DNA from 2 places in the Actinoallomurus sp. CA-150999 genome. Region 1 is predicted to be linked to the other one. Evidence: riboswitches for the same ligand, from Rfam matches in the RefSeq annotation. Region 1 holds a riboswitch; the other holds the start of a gene.
What was found. A riboswitch is a leader RNA that binds a small molecule or an ion and turns the genes downstream of it on or off. The one in region 1 is predicted to bind guanidine.
Positions count from the first base shown of each region.

Region 2: it holds a riboswitch for guanidine, as region 1 does, so the genes downstream of both, ACQP2O_RS03055 (MBL fold metallo-hydrolase) here and ACQP2O_RS33375 (CBU_0592 family membrane protein) in region 1, are expected to answer to the same signal.

Region 1 covers NZ_CP192063.1:7,213,013-7,220,571, reverse strand. The annotation lists gene ACQP2O_RS33395 (alpha/beta fold hydrolase) at 1-377, shown strand, start outside; gene ACQP2O_RS33390 (PH domain-containing protein) at 457-861, opposite strand; gene ACQP2O_RS33385 (DUF5997 family protein) at 1,034-1,417, opposite strand; gene ACQP2O_RS33380 (LysR family substrate-binding domain-containing protein) at 1,473-2,156, shown strand; gene ACQP2O_RS33375 (CBU_0592 family membrane protein) at 2,179-2,436, opposite strand; guanidine-III (ykkC-III) riboswitch at 2,450-2,514, opposite strand; gene ACQP2O_RS33370 (CocE/NonD family hydrolase) at 2,562-4,433, opposite strand; gene ACQP2O_RS33365 (TetR/AcrR family transcriptional regulator) at 4,537-5,184, shown strand; gene ACQP2O_RS33360 (GntR family transcriptional regulator) at 5,195-5,941, opposite strand; gene ACQP2O_RS33355 (cellulose binding domain-containing protein) at 6,015-7,415, opposite strand.
Region 2 covers NZ_CP192063.1:609,661-617,219, reverse strand. The annotation lists gene ACQP2O_RS03065 (DUF4232 domain-containing protein) at 340-1,017, shown strand; gene ACQP2O_RS03060 (S1 family peptidase) at 1,326-2,057, shown strand; guanidine-III (ykkC-III) riboswitch at 2,212-2,279, shown strand; gene ACQP2O_RS03055 (MBL fold metallo-hydrolase) at 2,292-3,170, shown strand; gene ACQP2O_RS03050 (TetR/AcrR family transcriptional regulator) at 3,189-3,728, shown strand; gene ACQP2O_RS03045 (NUDIX domain-containing protein) at 4,022-4,522, shown strand; gene ACQP2O_RS03040 (sensor histidine kinase) at 4,619-5,719, opposite strand; gene ACQP2O_RS03035 (response regulator) at 5,712-6,083, opposite strand; gene ACQP2O_RS03030 (ATP-binding protein) at 6,162-7,559, opposite strand, start outside.

The sequences.
Region 1 (7,559 bases):
CCAAGATGGGACCGGACACCACCACCGTGACCGAGTACGACGGCGAGCCGGAGCTGCGCATCCTGCCCCAGCACTACCAGGACGTCATCGCCGGCGACCTGCCCGCAGAGACCACCGACGTCCTCGCGGTCACCCAGCGCCCGGTACGCCAGCAGGCGCTGACAGCCGAACTGTCCGGCCAGCCGGCCTGGCGCACCCTGCCCTCATGGGCGCTGATCGCGACACACGACAACGCCATCCCCGCCCAGGCCCAGGAGTTCATGGCCGAGCGCGCCGGATCGCACATCGTGCGCGCGGAGGCATCCCACGCGGCATCCATCTCTCAGCCCGACACGGTGGCCGACCTGATCATCGAAGCCGCCAAGGCCACCCGCTGACCTATCGGTGTCGAACCGGGCCAGGTCGGCGAGCAGCGCGTCGCGCGACAGAGCCCCTGGAGAGATACCCCCACGCCTTTCAGCGGGACTGGTGCCAGTGGGCGGTGAGCTGGCTGAGAGCGGGGGTGAAGTCGGGGTCGGCGAAGCCGGCACCGGTTCGGGGGGCTCCAAGAGTGACCTTGCGGCCGTTGGCACGGGTCACCTGGACAGTGGTCAGGCTGCGGACGGTGTTGGTGTCGATGGAGGTGATGTCGGTCCAGGGGATGGTGCGGCGGAGGAGGAATCTTCTGGTGATGATGCCGGATTCGTCGGTCGCGGTGTAGGAGCCGAGTTGCAGGAGGCCTAGGACGCAGCCGAGGAGGCCGCCCAGCGATATGACGAGGGCCGCGGGAGTGAGGAGAGCGAGGAGAAGGCCTGCGACCAGGAAGCCGGCCGAGACCACGAGGGTATTCCGGCATTGTTTCGCGGTCAGTTTGTACCTCACGAGACCCCCATCAGCTACGAGTGGATCGAACATGAGGAGGCCGGGCGGCCGCCGCGGTTCCCCTCGGCCGCGACCGTGCCGATCACCCCCCGACCCCGACGACCGACGCATCGACGGAGCCTCCGGCGCCCTGGGACCCAAGAGACGATCTATGGCGGCAACGCGGGGTGGGTCAGGCCTTGGCGCGCTGCTGCTTGAGGCGGAGCTCCTCTTGGCGGACCTCGGTTTGGATGGCCCGCTCGCGTTCTAGCCAGTCGGGGTTCTCGGCCTTCAAGGTCTCGATCTCGGCGGTCGTGAGGGGGCCCGTGATGCCGGCACGGGCTAGGCCCGAGGCGGAGACGCGGAGCTTGGCGGCGACGACCTGGCGGGGGTGGGGGCCCATGCGGCGCAGGTCGGCGAGCCAAGAGGGCGGGTCGGCCTGGAGCGCGTTCAGCTCGTCCCGGGAGACGACGCCCTCCTGGAATTCGGCGGGCGCTGCCGACAGCAGGATCCCCAGCTTCTTGGCCGCGGTCACCGGCTTCATGGTCTGCGGGGTCTTCGCCTTGGACGTGCTCATGACAGCAAGCGTAGCCAGCGGGAGGCAGCCGTCTGGACGCGGCTAGGCTGAGAAGATGACCAAGGGTGAGTTCCGGCTGGCCTATGCGCCGGGGGTGACGCCCGGGAAATGGGCCGGGGTGTGGGCCGAGCGGGTGCGGGAGGTGCCGCTTCGGCTGATCCAGATGCCTGCCGCCGAGGCTGTCCCCCTGCTGCGGGACGGCGGCGTGGACGCGGCGTTCGTGCGCCTGCCCGTCGACCGCGAGGCCCTCCACGTGATCCCGCTGTACCTGGAGACGACCGTGGTGATGGTGCCGAAGGACCACGCGGTGGCCGCGGTCGAGGAGGTGGAGCTCGCCGATCTCGCCGACGAGGATGTGTTCGAGCCGCTCGACGAGGTCTTGGCCTGGGTCGACCGTCCCGGGCAGCCCGCCTTCACCCGTCCGGAGAGCACGGCGGACGCGATCAAACTGGTGGCGTCGGGGGCAGGCGTCCTACTGCTCCCTCAGTCTCTGGCCCGCCTCCACCACCGCAAGGACCTCACCTACCGCACTGTGACCGACGCCCCCCAGTCCCAAATCGGCCTGGCCTGGCTCGAGGCCGCGACGACCGACCTCATGGAGGAACTGATCGGCATCGTCCGCGGCCGCACCCCCAACAGCTCCCGTGGCCGCACCCCCCAACAACAACCCACCCGTAAGAAGCCCCCGCAAAAACACTCCACTCCCAAGCCTCGCCGCCGGACACGCCGCCGGCCGTGAAAAGGGGGCTGGGCGCAGGGCACTAGTGGGAGGTCCCGGCCGAGCGGCGATGCCGTCGGCGCGTACGGGCGAGTGAGAACGCCGAGACGCACGCCCATGCGCTCTCCAGGAGTAGGAACCCCCACTGCCCGCCGAGCCCGGCGTCGACGGCAAGCAGCGCGGACCCTGCGAGATTGAAGCCGAGGTAGCTCACCGACGCCGGTGCCAGACGTCCCAGCTGCGCCAGTATGAACGGCCCGAGGATGAGCAACGAACCGAAAATCTGGACGTACTGCCCCATGACGACGCTCCCGAACGCATCGTCTTGTCAGGCCGGGTACGGTGCGACTCGTCCGGGGCAGCGCCGCTGCGCTAAACCGTCGCAAATTTATCACGGGCCCGTGGAGCGACGGCTGAGCCGGACGGCTACTTCCGCACCGGCATCGTCACCGACGACGGGTGATCGCCGCCGGTGTAGATGGTCATCGGCCCGAGCGTCTTGGCGCCGCCGTCCAGCTGCGGCGACAGGTGAGGTACGTCGAAGCCCTCGACCGCCAGCCGCAGTCGGTGCCCGGGCCTGATGGCCGCACCTGTCGGGAAGATCTCCACGTCCACCGGCGCGATCGTGCCCGGCGTCAGGTCCTTCTTCGTCGACTTCAGGAACGGGTGCCAGGGCTGGATCATCTTGCCGTCCAGGTAGCGTGACTTCTTCTTGTCCAGCGCCCGCTGGGAGATGCTCTCCCAACCGCCGGTGATCCGGTGGACGCTGCCGTCGGGCGCGACGTCCTCGACCGCCAGCGACAGCATGCCGTCGCCGGTGCTGGTCGAGACGTACAGGTGGGCGTTGATCGGCCCCTGGAAGCGCAGCGTCTTCGTCGCGGGCGCGGAGTCGAAGGTGAGTCCGGTGGCATCGTTGGGCCGGTTGTCGGTCCAGCACGGCAGGTCTTTGAGCACCACGCTCGCCAGGCCGCCGGTCCATTGGTCGGTCGAGCGCGTGCACAGGCCGCTGACCGGCAGCGGCTGGAGTGTCGACCTCCCCGCTGCCGCGGTGCCGGTGGTCAGGCCACCGGACTTGACCGTGGTGGTCGAGGACCCAGAGAGCTTGAAGGTCTTCGCGGACAGGTCGCTCGCGATCCACTTCTGCTTCCGCACCCAACGTCCGGTGCCCTGCTCGTAGTAGGTCACCGGCGCGATCTGGTCCAGGTCGGTGTCCTGCCCCTTGATCCAGTGGTCGAACCAGCGCAGCTCGAGCTCGGCCAGCGACCCGTAGCCGGCGGCACCGAACTCGTTGCCCCTGCCCGACCCGGCCTGGAGGTGGTTCCACGGCCCGTCGATGAACTTCACGGGTGTCCCGTTGCGCTGGATTCCCTCGAAGAGCAGGGGCTCGCCGCGCTGGAAGATGTCGTACTCACCGCCGATGATGAACGTCGGGACCTTCACCTTGTCGATGCGCGTGATCGGCTTGCGCTTCGCCCAGTACGGACCGTCGTACGCCACATCCCCGCCCAACACTCCCGAAAGCACCTCCGGCAGGGTGCCGCCGGCGCCGCCGGCGATGTGGTCGACCGCCATGGTCAGGGCCGACCTCGGCTCCTTGAGGCTGAACGCGGGGGGAATCGCGCCGGCCGCGGAGACGAGCATGAACCACTGCGGCAGGAAACCCGCGTCCATCTCCCCGCCCGCGGCGGCAACGTCGCGGTAGGGATCGGCGGCCGGCACCGTCGGGAAGATCGCCTTCAGCCCGGGCGGCTGCTGCTCGGCAGCGAAGAGCTGCTCGATGCCGAGGTAGGAACCGCCCTGCATGCCCACCTTGCCGTTGCTCCACGGCTGCCTGTGCGCCCAGGTCACGACCTCGCCGGCGTCCTTGTTCTCCCGCTCGCTGAACGCGGACCATCGGCCCTCGGAGCTGCCCGTGCCACGCGCGTCGACCCAGAGCTCCGCGTAGCCACGGTCGACGAAGTAGTCGGCAGGGACGTTGGTGCCGAGGAGAGCGCCACTGTTGGTGCCGATCGGCAGCCGCTTGTTGTACGGCGTGATCGTCACCAGCACGGGCAGCTTCTGCTTCACGGCCTTGCCGTCGGCGGTCGCCGGAAGCGTGAGGTCACCGCGCAAGATCTTCCCGTCACTCATCCGGATCGCCAGGTCCTGGCGCGTCACGGTGTTGTGCCACTGTGCGGGTCGCGGTTTCCAGCCGTCGGCAAGCGGTGCCGAGTCCGCTTGGGTGCGCACCGCGGCAACGGACGCGGGCACCAGCGCAAGGACGGGCAGCAACATCAACGAGCGAGCGTTCACCTTCATGGGTCCCCTGTGGGTGCATTTACTACCGGGCCGTAGTAAATTGCTACGTCATGGTAGTAATTGTCAAGGGGCACTCGTTCGAAAGGCCGCTACCCTGTCCGGCGTGACGAAGGCAGAGGGGGGCATGCGACGACAGCGACGCGCGTACGCACCCCGGATGCCCCTCGAGCAGCGCCGCCGGCAGCTGCTCGACGCGGCACTCGCGCTCATCGTCCGCGAGGGGTACGCCGGCCTCACCGTCGACGCGATCGCCCAGGAGGCCGGGGTCACCAAGCCGGTCGTCTACGGCGCGTATGCCAAACTTCCACTCCTGCTCACCGCGCTCCTCGACCGGACCCAGAGTGATGCCGTCACCCAGCTCCTGGCCGCCTTCCCGCAGGATCCGCGTCGTCTCACCTCGAAGCACCTCGCAGGAGACATCGCCCGCGCATGGGCACGGGCCGTACGCGAGAACCCGCAGACATGGACGCCCGTCCTGGTTACCGGTGCGCAGACACCAGCGCCCGTCCTCGATCGGATCGAGCAGGGTCGCGAGGCCGTCCGCAAAGCCCTCGCCGACTTCATCGGCAGGGGCCGCGACCTGGACGCCGCCACCGCCCGCCATCACCTCTGGACGGCCCACGCCGTAGTCGCCGCCGCCGAGCACTTCGGGCGTCTGGTGCTGACCCGCCCCGACGCCATCACCGACGACGAACTCGCCGCGCTCTTCGACGATCTGGTCAACGGCCTCCTGCGTGCACCAGGCCGATAAGTCGGGGAACCTACCCGGAGGTGTGGTCGAAGTGGAGTTTTGTGGTGATGCGGTATCGGTCGCCGCGGTAGGCGGATTGGGCGTATTCGATGGTGCGTCCGGTGTCGTCTTGGGTGGTGCGTTGGATGTGCATGATCGGGAAGAAGGCAGGTACGTCCAGCAGGTCGGCCTGTTCGGGGTTGGTGACGCTCGGCTCGAGTGTCTGGACCGCCTCGGTGACGTTGATCCCGTACCGCTCCCGTAGCAACTGGTAGAAGTTCCCGGTCTCCATGTCCTCTGGAGCAAGCCCCGGAACCAGCGCTGCCGGAAGCTCGAGGCGTTCGATCGCGATCGGTTCTCCGTCGACGAGCCGTACGCGTGTCACGCGCAGTATCTCGTCGTCGGGGTCGATGTTCAGCCGCGACGCTCGTGACCAGCCCGCCGGGGCGATCGTGAAGTCGACCACACGACTGCTCCACGTACCTTGCGCCGGAGGGGCTGCCAGGCCGGTGCTTCCCGACAGCTCCTGTGTGATCTTTTGTGGGCTGGTGAAGGTGCCGCGGCCGTGGCGGCGGACCAGGAGGCCTGATTGGACGAGGTCGTCGATGGCGGCGCGGATGGTCGGGCGGGACACGCCCAGTGTCATGGCCAGTTCGCGTTCGGAGGCCAGGCTCGTTCCCGGGCTCGCGTTGTCGATGAAGTCGAGGATGTGGCGCCGAACCCGATCGCGTTTAGGGGTCGATGGCGTACGGGGGGATCTCTGCTCGGTGCCGGTCACGGCCCCATGGTCTCAACAAGACGGCCGCCCGGGCCGTACGAGAGTCGTCGTACGGCCCGGGGCCTGCCTGAATTCAGTTCGGGACGGTGTCGGTGAAGTGGGTGCCCGCGCTGTAGTAACCGTTCACGGCGCTGGTGACCTGCGCCGGCGTGAGTGCGCCGGACGCGTTGTAGTACACCCAGTTGACCTTCTCGTTCCACGTGCGCGCACCGCTGAACGGGAGGTCGATGAACCACTCGTTGAAGTCGATGGTCATCTTCTCTCGCGGGTAGTACTTGCCCGTGGTGGAGAAGTAGACGTTGCCGTCGACGTAGTACGTCACGGTGCCGCCCGCCACGGTCATCTGCAGCGTGTGCCAGCCCTGCAGGCTGGAGATGACATTGTGCGTCTGCCGGTCCATGGCGTCGGCGCTGTACCAGGTGGTCGTGTACAGCGTCGGGCCGGGCGCGCCCCAGCCGCCGTTCGGCAGGTACTCGTTGTCGAGTTCGCTGTAGAGCGAGTCGTCCGGCGTGATCGTGTAGAAGGTCTCGTTGACATGGTCGCCGTTCGGACCCGTGGTCGGGGCGTCGTTGAAGTACACACGAGCCGCGTACGTGCCCTCGAAGAACTTGCGCTGGACCGTGTCGATCTCGGCCTGGGTGGTTCCGTTGGTCGTGCCGTCGGTGGTCGCCGCCAGGTTCATGACGTTGCCGCCCTGGGCGGTGGAGTCCGACGGGAAGCTGAAGGCGTTCGCCGACCAGGTGCCCTGAATGCCCGGGCCGCCCCCGCCCGTGCGGATCGACCAGCCGTGCGCGCCGAGGTTCGGATCGGTGGGGCCGGTGTAGTGGAAGTCGTCGAACAGGACGCCGCTGCCGCTCGGCGGCGGTGACGTCGGCGGCGTGGAGGTCCCGCCCGGGGCGGTCCCGGAGACGACGGTGCCGTTCACCGACAGGGTGACGGTGTCGGACGAGCCGTACGAGGTCTGGTTCTTGAACGAGTAGTCGTTGGCCTGGTTCACCTGCTGCCAGTCCTGCCGGTTGAGCCGTAGCTGCAGGTCGCCGGTTGAGGCGCCGGGCGCCAGCGAGCCGGCGCCCGACCCGAAGGCCACCTCCACGTAGTGGTCGGCCGTTGCCGGGCCGCCGCTCAGCGCGCCGACCGTACCGGAGATGTTGGAGCAGCCGATCACCGCCCATTCGCAGGTGAAGACGTACGGGACGGTCGTGTCGGCGCTGAAGTAGTAGCGGATCGTGACGCCGGACAGCGACGCGGACGACGAGCCGGTGTTGACGACCTGGAACCAGGGCTCGATGTCCCCGGCGGTGGCTCCTGTCTCGGTCGTCCGGTACTGCAGTTGGAGGCTCGAGGCCGCCTGGGCCGGGCCGCCGGTGAGGAGGCCGGCCGTCATGACGGTGGCGCCGAACAGGACGAGGGCGGTCAGCAGGGCGGTGCGGCGACGTCCGGATGCGAGGCGTCTGAGGGCGGGGTGAAGCCGCATGGTTCTCCTTGCGTGGCGGGCGGACACGATCGGCCCCGCCGCCCGCGGCCGGGGCGCCGGCCGGACGCGGGCGGACGGCACCGTACGCGCGCGTGCCCCCACGGACGAATGAAGACGCCGCGTACGATCAGAGACCTGACCAAC
Region 2 (7,559 bases), 5.3 Mb from region 1:
ACCTCAAATCCTGCCTTGGCGTTGGTACAACGCGTCGGCCGGCAGCCCGTGGCCGTGCATCGGCCAGCCGCATCTGCGTTCTTACCGCGATGCTTCGTCCACGCCGAGAAGCCTCCAAGGGTCTCCTCAGTGATCTGAGCGTCGGTCCAGACCGCCGCGCGACCCAACCGACCTCACGAAACATCGAGGCTAATAAGATTCTTTGCCGGCCTCCCGGGTTCGCGTGACATCCGTCACAGCGGAAAAAACGGGGAATCCGGCTTTCCCGGCGAACCTCCATGCCATTACCGGGCATCGAACTGATTAACCGAGTCAGTAAGCAACCGGGAGGTTTTACCGATGGAGCTCAAGCGTCTGCGTACCGCCGCTGTTCTCGCCTGTGGTGGCGGAATGGTCGCTCTTTCGCTCACCGCCTGCAACTTCAACGGAAGCGCGTCGGCGTCGGGTAATTCGCCGGAGTCGTCGTCCGCCCCGACCGCGTCGTCGGCGCCGACCTCCTCCTCCCGCAATACCGGAAGCGGCGGCACGCGCAGCAGGCCGACGACCGCCGGTCAGAGTGACACGCCGAGCTGCATGGGATCCGAGCTTAAAGCCGAACTGCAGCTTCAAGATCCCGGCCTTAACGGATTGGAAGGGGAAATGGCAGCGGAAAAGGCGACTGCCACGCTGATCCTCACCAACCGGTCGAGTGAAACCTGCTACCTGCCGGCCGGCTGGACGCCGCTCGGGAAGGGCGGGGAGAACAACTACACCGCGATTCCCGCGACTCAGGTGAACTTCCCCGGCGCGGGTATGAGAATCACGCTGCGGCCCGGGAGTTCGGCCTTCGCCGGAACCAAGTGGCACACCACAAAGGGCTGCCCCGGCGGTACCACCGACGACCTCGGCGTCGCCTGGCACAGCACCTGGATCCCGCTCACCTACCACGGCCTCGACGACGGCTACCAGCCGCCGATCTGCGACAGCCTCACCCTGGGGACACTCCAGCCCACCATGAACGGCGTCAACTTCACCTGATCCACCCTGAACGGGACGGGGCAGGCATACGGGGACGCAGGGAGCGGGAACGTGGGTCCCACTCCCTGCGCGCGTCAGAGCGGGCCACCCGCCGGCGCCGACACTCTCGGCAAGAGCGCCACCGCCGGATGCGCCTGCCGCACCCCCACCGAGCAAGCGACCGACTCCGGCGATACCGGCCGCCGCCGTAGCACCTGCTGCAGACACCCACGGTTGAGGACGAACTACGCGTAATCGGAAACTTTTTGATCTGACCGCGTATCTACACCACCAGTAAGGCCATGCCCCGAGAAGAGGAGCTGTTCCGGATGGCGCGTCGCGTTCGTGTGCTGTTGGTGTCCGCGTTGTTGCTGGTGACGGGCTCGGTGATGGCGTCCGGGCCGGCCTCGGCTGTCATCGGCGGGTCAAAGAGCACTTACGGCCCATGGGCGGTGCGCATGCTCATCGACGGCAAACCGGTGTGCACCGGGACGGCGGTCACGAAGCAGTGGGTCATCAGCGCCTCGCACTGCTTCTTCGAGCAGGGGCAGGCGGTCGCCGACAAGCGGATCTCGTTCCGGGTCGGCAACCTCGACATGCGTAAGGGCACCACTGTCCGCCCGGTGGGCAAGCGGGCGGGGAACTCGCGCGCTGACATGATGCTCATCAAGGTCTCGCCGATGAAGATCCGCCCGGTGCGCCTGGCCAAGGCCCATGTCCACCCCGGTGAGATCGTGCGGCAGTACGGGTGGGGTGCCACCTGCACCAAGGATGAGAACACCTGCCAGTCGCCCGTGCTCAAGCAGTCGACGCTGCGGGTCGTACGGTCCGACGCGCGCCGCTGCGAGGGCTACGCCGAACCGGGCGGCACGGACTTCTGCCTGGAGAAGGTGTCCGGGATTCCCGCCGGCGGCGACTCTGGAGCCCCGGTGATGAGCATCGGCGCACACGGCAAGGAGACCCTGCTCGGCGTCTTCTACGGCTCCGACCGAGAGAAGATGGCCGGGGCCGGGGAGATCGCCCAGCAACTCGCCTGGATCCACAAAGTCACGAAGCGATAGGGCAGAGCGCAACCCCCGAGGCCGGTCCCCGCGCGGGGACCGGCCTCAGCGCATGGTCGATCCGCCGTCGACGCTGAGTTTCGCGGCTGTGATGGGCGCTCCGACCGACCCGACGGAGCGAGGTCCAGCCGCTCGGTGCCGTGCTACCGTCGCGGCGGAGGCTAGTACGTGCCTGCCCCGGACGAGATGTGCGCCGTACCCGGCCCGCCAAGACGACGCACTCGAGGAGACGTCATGGGTGCCCGCACCTCCCTGATCGACTTCACCGGAGCGACTCCCCGGCCTCGTGCGCTGGATGTCCGATGGATTCACGGCTCGCCGTCGGCCAAGCACAACACCGACCCGGACATCCAGGTCCACGCCTACGACGAGCACACGTTCATCTTCCGGCAGAACATGGCGATCGACTACGAGGCGCCGTTCCTGTTCCTGCTCTTCGGCAACGCCCGGGCTGTGCTGATCGACACCGGAGCCACCGCATCCGCCGAGTTCTTCCCCCTTCGCCGGGTGGTCGACGAGCTCGTTGACTCCTGGCTCGCCCGTCACCCTCGGCACGGGTACCAACTGCTGGTGCTCCACACCCATCCGCACGGTGACCACATCGCAGGCGACGGCCAGTTCACCGATCGTCCCGACACCACGGTGGTCGGCGCGGAGCAGGACACCACCTGGCCGTACTTCGGATTCGCCGACGACTTTGATGCCGTGACGCAGGTCGACCTGGGCGGCCGGGTGCTGGAGTGCCTGGCCACCCCGGGCCACCACGAAGCGGCGGTCACGTTCTACGATCCGTGGACCGGGTTCCTCCTCACCGGCGACACGGTCTACCCCGGCCGGCTCTATATCAAGGACTGGCAGGCATTCGCCCGGACGATCGATCGCTTGATCGACTTCTGCGGCCACCGGACGGTCACCCACGTGCTCGGCTGCCACATTGAAATGACTCGGCACCCGGGCGTGGACTATCCGATCCGCACCGTTTACCAGCCCGACGAACCCCCACTGCAGATGACCACAGGCCACCTGCACGAGATCCGCGCAGCGCTGACGGAGATCGGCGACCAACCCAGCCGCCGTACCTTCCCGCTCTTCGTCCTGTGCCCCAGCGCATAAGCGGCACGAACAGATCAGGTGCTCGTGGCCGCGGAGCGGCTGTTCCGCGAGCGGGGCTTCGACGCGACGACCGTCCGGCAGATCGCCGCCGAGGCCGGGCTCAGCGCGGGCAGCGTGATGGCGGTGGGCGACAAGCATGGGCTGCTCGTGGCGATCTTCGACGGCTGGATCGATGCCGTGCACCGAGAACGCGACCGAGCCCGATCCGAACAGCCGTCGGCCGACCCGGTCGACGACGTCATCGCGCTGGCCGAGCCGTTCATTGACTACTTCGCGCTCGACCGCGAGCTGTCACGCGAATACGCGGCGACGATCGTGCGTGGCCGACACGACTCTGCGATCTTCCAGAACCTCGGGCTGACCCTGATCGGCGAGATCCAGCAGGTGCTCCCCCGAGCGGGGCACGACGAGGACCGCGCGGGCAGGGCGGCCCGATCGATTTACTTCGCCTACCTCGGCATCCTGATGACGATGTCGAACGGGGCACTTCCCGATGACGTCGGACGCGAGCAGTTTCGCGACATCGTCAGCCTCATCATGGACCAATCGGAGGCATGATGTTCGACGTCCCGAGCCTTTGGTGGCCCACGGCACTACTCGCCCTCGTCCTGTTTGTTGACGCACTGCTGTCGATCCGTCCACCGGCCTTCATCCAGGGCTGCCTCGACGGGGTAGGCCTGCTGCGCCGTCTACGCCCACATCCGGGCACGGTTTCTCCGGAAGGAGTTCTGGCTGAACTGCCTGGGAATGCTCTCCCTCGCGGTCACCGTCCTGACCGTCTCGTACGTCGTGTGAGTAGGACATGAGCAGCGTTTTGGCCACGCAGGCGGTCGCCTCGATAGCCTCGCCGAGTGGAATCTCCTCGTCCGGCGGCCCTGCCGCCTGAACAGTTCGCGGCGTCTCTGCCGCGCAAGCGCATGGGCGCCGGTGCGTTGTTCCGCGACACGGCCGGGCGAGTGCTGCTGGTCGAACCGACGTACAAGCCCACGTGGGAGATTCCCGGCGGCATCGTCGAGAAGGAGGAATCCCCGCACGCGGCGTGCCGCCGAGAAGTGGCCGAAGAACTCGGGTTGGACCGGCCGGTCCGGCGGGTCCTGGCCATTGATTGGGTGCCGTCTCGGCCTGAACTATCCGAGGGGCTGATGCTCGTCTACGACGGCGGGGTGCTGTCCGACCGCGACGTTACGGCGATCCGGCTGCCTGCCGAGGAACTGGCCTCGTACGCGTTCGTCGAGCCTGAGCGCGTGGGCGATCTCGCCAACGCACGCCTGGCCCGCCGAATCGCCGCATGCTTGGAAGCGGTGGCCGCAGGCACACCCGTCCTCCTGGAGAACGGCCACCCGATCTCCTGAAGCGGGCCGCCACCGACCAGCCGGCATTCACCCGGCGCGAGCCCACACCCGGCGTACATCAGGTCGAGCAGGCACCGAGGAGATCAACTCAACGATCTAGTGGGTCCGGTTCGGGGACGATGCCTGCGGCGTGCCGGGAAGTCGGACCGTGACGAGGAGGCCGCCGGTGGGGCGGGGGGTGAGGTCGAGGGTTCCGGTGTGTGCTCGGACGATGCTGTGCACGATGGCCAGCCCGAGGCCGACGCCGGCGTGCTCGTCGGTGCGGATGCGTGTTGTTCCGCGTTGGAAGGGCTCGGTGAGGGTCGGTACCAGTTCCGATGGGACCCGATGGCCGGTGTTCTCGACCCGCAGCACGCTCGCGTCGTGCTGCGATTCGGTACGTACCGTTACGGTGCCGCCGGTCGGGAGGTTGTGGACGATGGCGTTCTGGACGAGGTTGATCACCATCCGCAGCAGGAGCGCCGCGGAGCCGACGGTCTGTGCCTTCTCGCCGGTGACGTTGAGCGTGACCTGACGCTTTTCGGCGAGGGGAAGCAGCGTTTCGGCGGCTTCTTCGGCGATGAGGGACAGGTCGACCGCCTCGCGGGTGAAGCTCCTGCGGTCGGCGCGGCTGAGCAGCAGCAGGGCCTCGGTGAGGTCGATCGCCCGCGTGTTGACGATACGGAGGCGTTCGATGAGTTCCCCCTGGCCCCCCGTGGAGTCGTTGCGGGCGACGTCAAGGAGTGTCTGGGAGATCGCCAGCGGGGTGCGCAGTTCGTGGGAGGCGTTCGCGGCGAACCTCTGCTGTTCACTGACGTGGGATTCGAGTTGTTCGAGCATGGCGTCGAACACGTCGGCGAGTTCGCGGAATTCGTCGTCGGGGCCTTCCAGGCGGATCCGGTGGGACAGTGATCCGTTCGCGGCCATTCGTGCCGCGTCTGCGATCCGGGTGAGTGGGGCGAGCATCCGGCCGGCCAGGATCCATCCTCCCAGCAGGCCGAACACGAGAAGGAAGGCCAGTGCTACGGCCACGCCGGGGGCGAAGCGCAGGCGGACGGAGCGCGCCAGCGTCCCACTGGGGGTGGTTATCACCCCAGGTGCGTAGCGCACCAGGTACACCCACACCACGGCCAGCAGGACAACGCCGGCGAGGAGGAGGAATCCGGCGTAGCTGATGGTGAGTTTCAGTCGGGCACTGAGCCCTGGACGTCTATTCATGAGTGCTGCCAGGGTGGGCGGGGTCCATGCCCGTGTCGATTCGGTAGCCGGCGCCGGGCACGGTGGCGATGAGCTGTGGTTCGCCGAGTCGTTTGCGCAGGGCGGAGACGGTGATGCGGTCGGCGGCGGTGAGCATGAGAATCGGGATGCCACTGCCGGAGGCGACGATGCGCCGGGCGATCTCATCGCCGGAGGGACCGGGGATGTCACGGTCCAGGACCGCCAGGTCATAGGAGTTGACGCCGAGCAGTTCCAGGGCGGTGTCGCCGTCGCCGGCGATGTCGGCGGCCATCGCCTCCAGCCGCAGACCGTCACGGACGGCCTCGGCCAGGAAGGGCTCGTCCTCCACGATCAGCACGCGCATCCCTGAAGCCTAAGCAGCACGACATATCGCCGACATATGCAAACCGGACACGGCCCCCACGGTGACCTACTTCGTGACTCACACTGTTCTGTCGCTCTGCTCGGCTTCTTGTGCGTGGACCCAGACGGCGATTTGCGTACGGGAGGTGAAGCCGAGCTTGGCCAGGATCCGCTCGACGTGTCCCTCGGCGGTACGGGAGGCGACGACCAGCCTGGCCGCGATCTCCTTGTTACTCAGCCCTTGGGCGACGAGCCGGGCGACTTCGGCTTCGCGGCGGGTCAGCGGCTCCGGCTCCGGCCTTTCGGCCCCTTCCCCTGGCGAGAGGGGTTCTTTCACGGCGTAGGCGACGGCCTGCTCAAGGGTCATGCCAGTGCCGCGGTGGAACTCCGCGTCGTAGGTCTTTTCGCCCAGTAGCGCACGAGCCTGGGTCACATACCGGTCATGCTGGGCGATGAAGTACTCGGACCTCCACAGGTATCCCCCGATGTCCTGCCATGCCCGCTGGGCGGCGCCCAGGAGCCGCGCACCCCGCGCGCCGTCCCCATCGGCGATGAGAGACCAGCCCAGGTACTCGATGGCGGGAATCACGCCGAAGATGTCGTTGAGCCCCCGGTGGATGCGCAAGGCGTCCTGCAGGGAGGTGATGGCCTGCCGGGTCCGCTCCGGGTTCGGCGGTTCCTGACTCCTCAGAACGAGGGCATAGGCCTGGAGCAGGTGGGTCAGGGACCAGTTCTCCCCATGCGCCCGGCACAGTGCGATGCCCTCTTGGCAGAGTTCGATCGCCCGCTCGGTCTCCCCGAGGAAGCCCGTCGCCAGCACCAGAGGGGTCCAGCCCGACATCACCAGCTCGTCCACCTCGCCCAGAGCACGGGAACGCGCCAGCATCTCCTCGCCTCGCGCCCTGGCCCGGGGCAGGTCGTCGCCGAAGAGGGCGGCCAAGGCTTCCACTCCGTTGGTGTGCATCAGGCCCGATTCGTCTCCGCGCTCCCTGAGCAGGGCGCGGCTCTGGTCGAGCAGGGCGGTTCCGGTCTCTGTGTCCCCTTGCGCGACGGCGAGTAGTGCGTGTGCCCGCAGAGCCTTGGCTCGGTCCGTGGAGGCTTCGGCGTCCAAGGCCAGGGCCTGGTCCAGCCACTGCCGGCCTTCACCCAGCAGGCTGCTGTTCAGCCAATGGATCCACAGCGCGCTGGCGATGCGTAGCCCGGCTCGGGCCTGGCCAGGGGCGGTCAGGCAGTAGTCCAGAGCGGTGCGGAAGTTGGGGTGTTCGGGGGCCAGCCGGGCGAGCCAGCTTCGTTGGTGCGGGCCGAACCAGTCGGCCTCGGCATGTTCGGCCAGCCGCAGGAACCAGTCGCGGTGCCGGTACCGCAGCCGTTGCTCCTCCCCCGATTCAACAAGCCGATCCCGGCCATACTGGCGGATGGTCTCCAACATCCGGTACCGCGCCCTACCCGCGTGCTCCTCGCAAATCAGCACTGACTT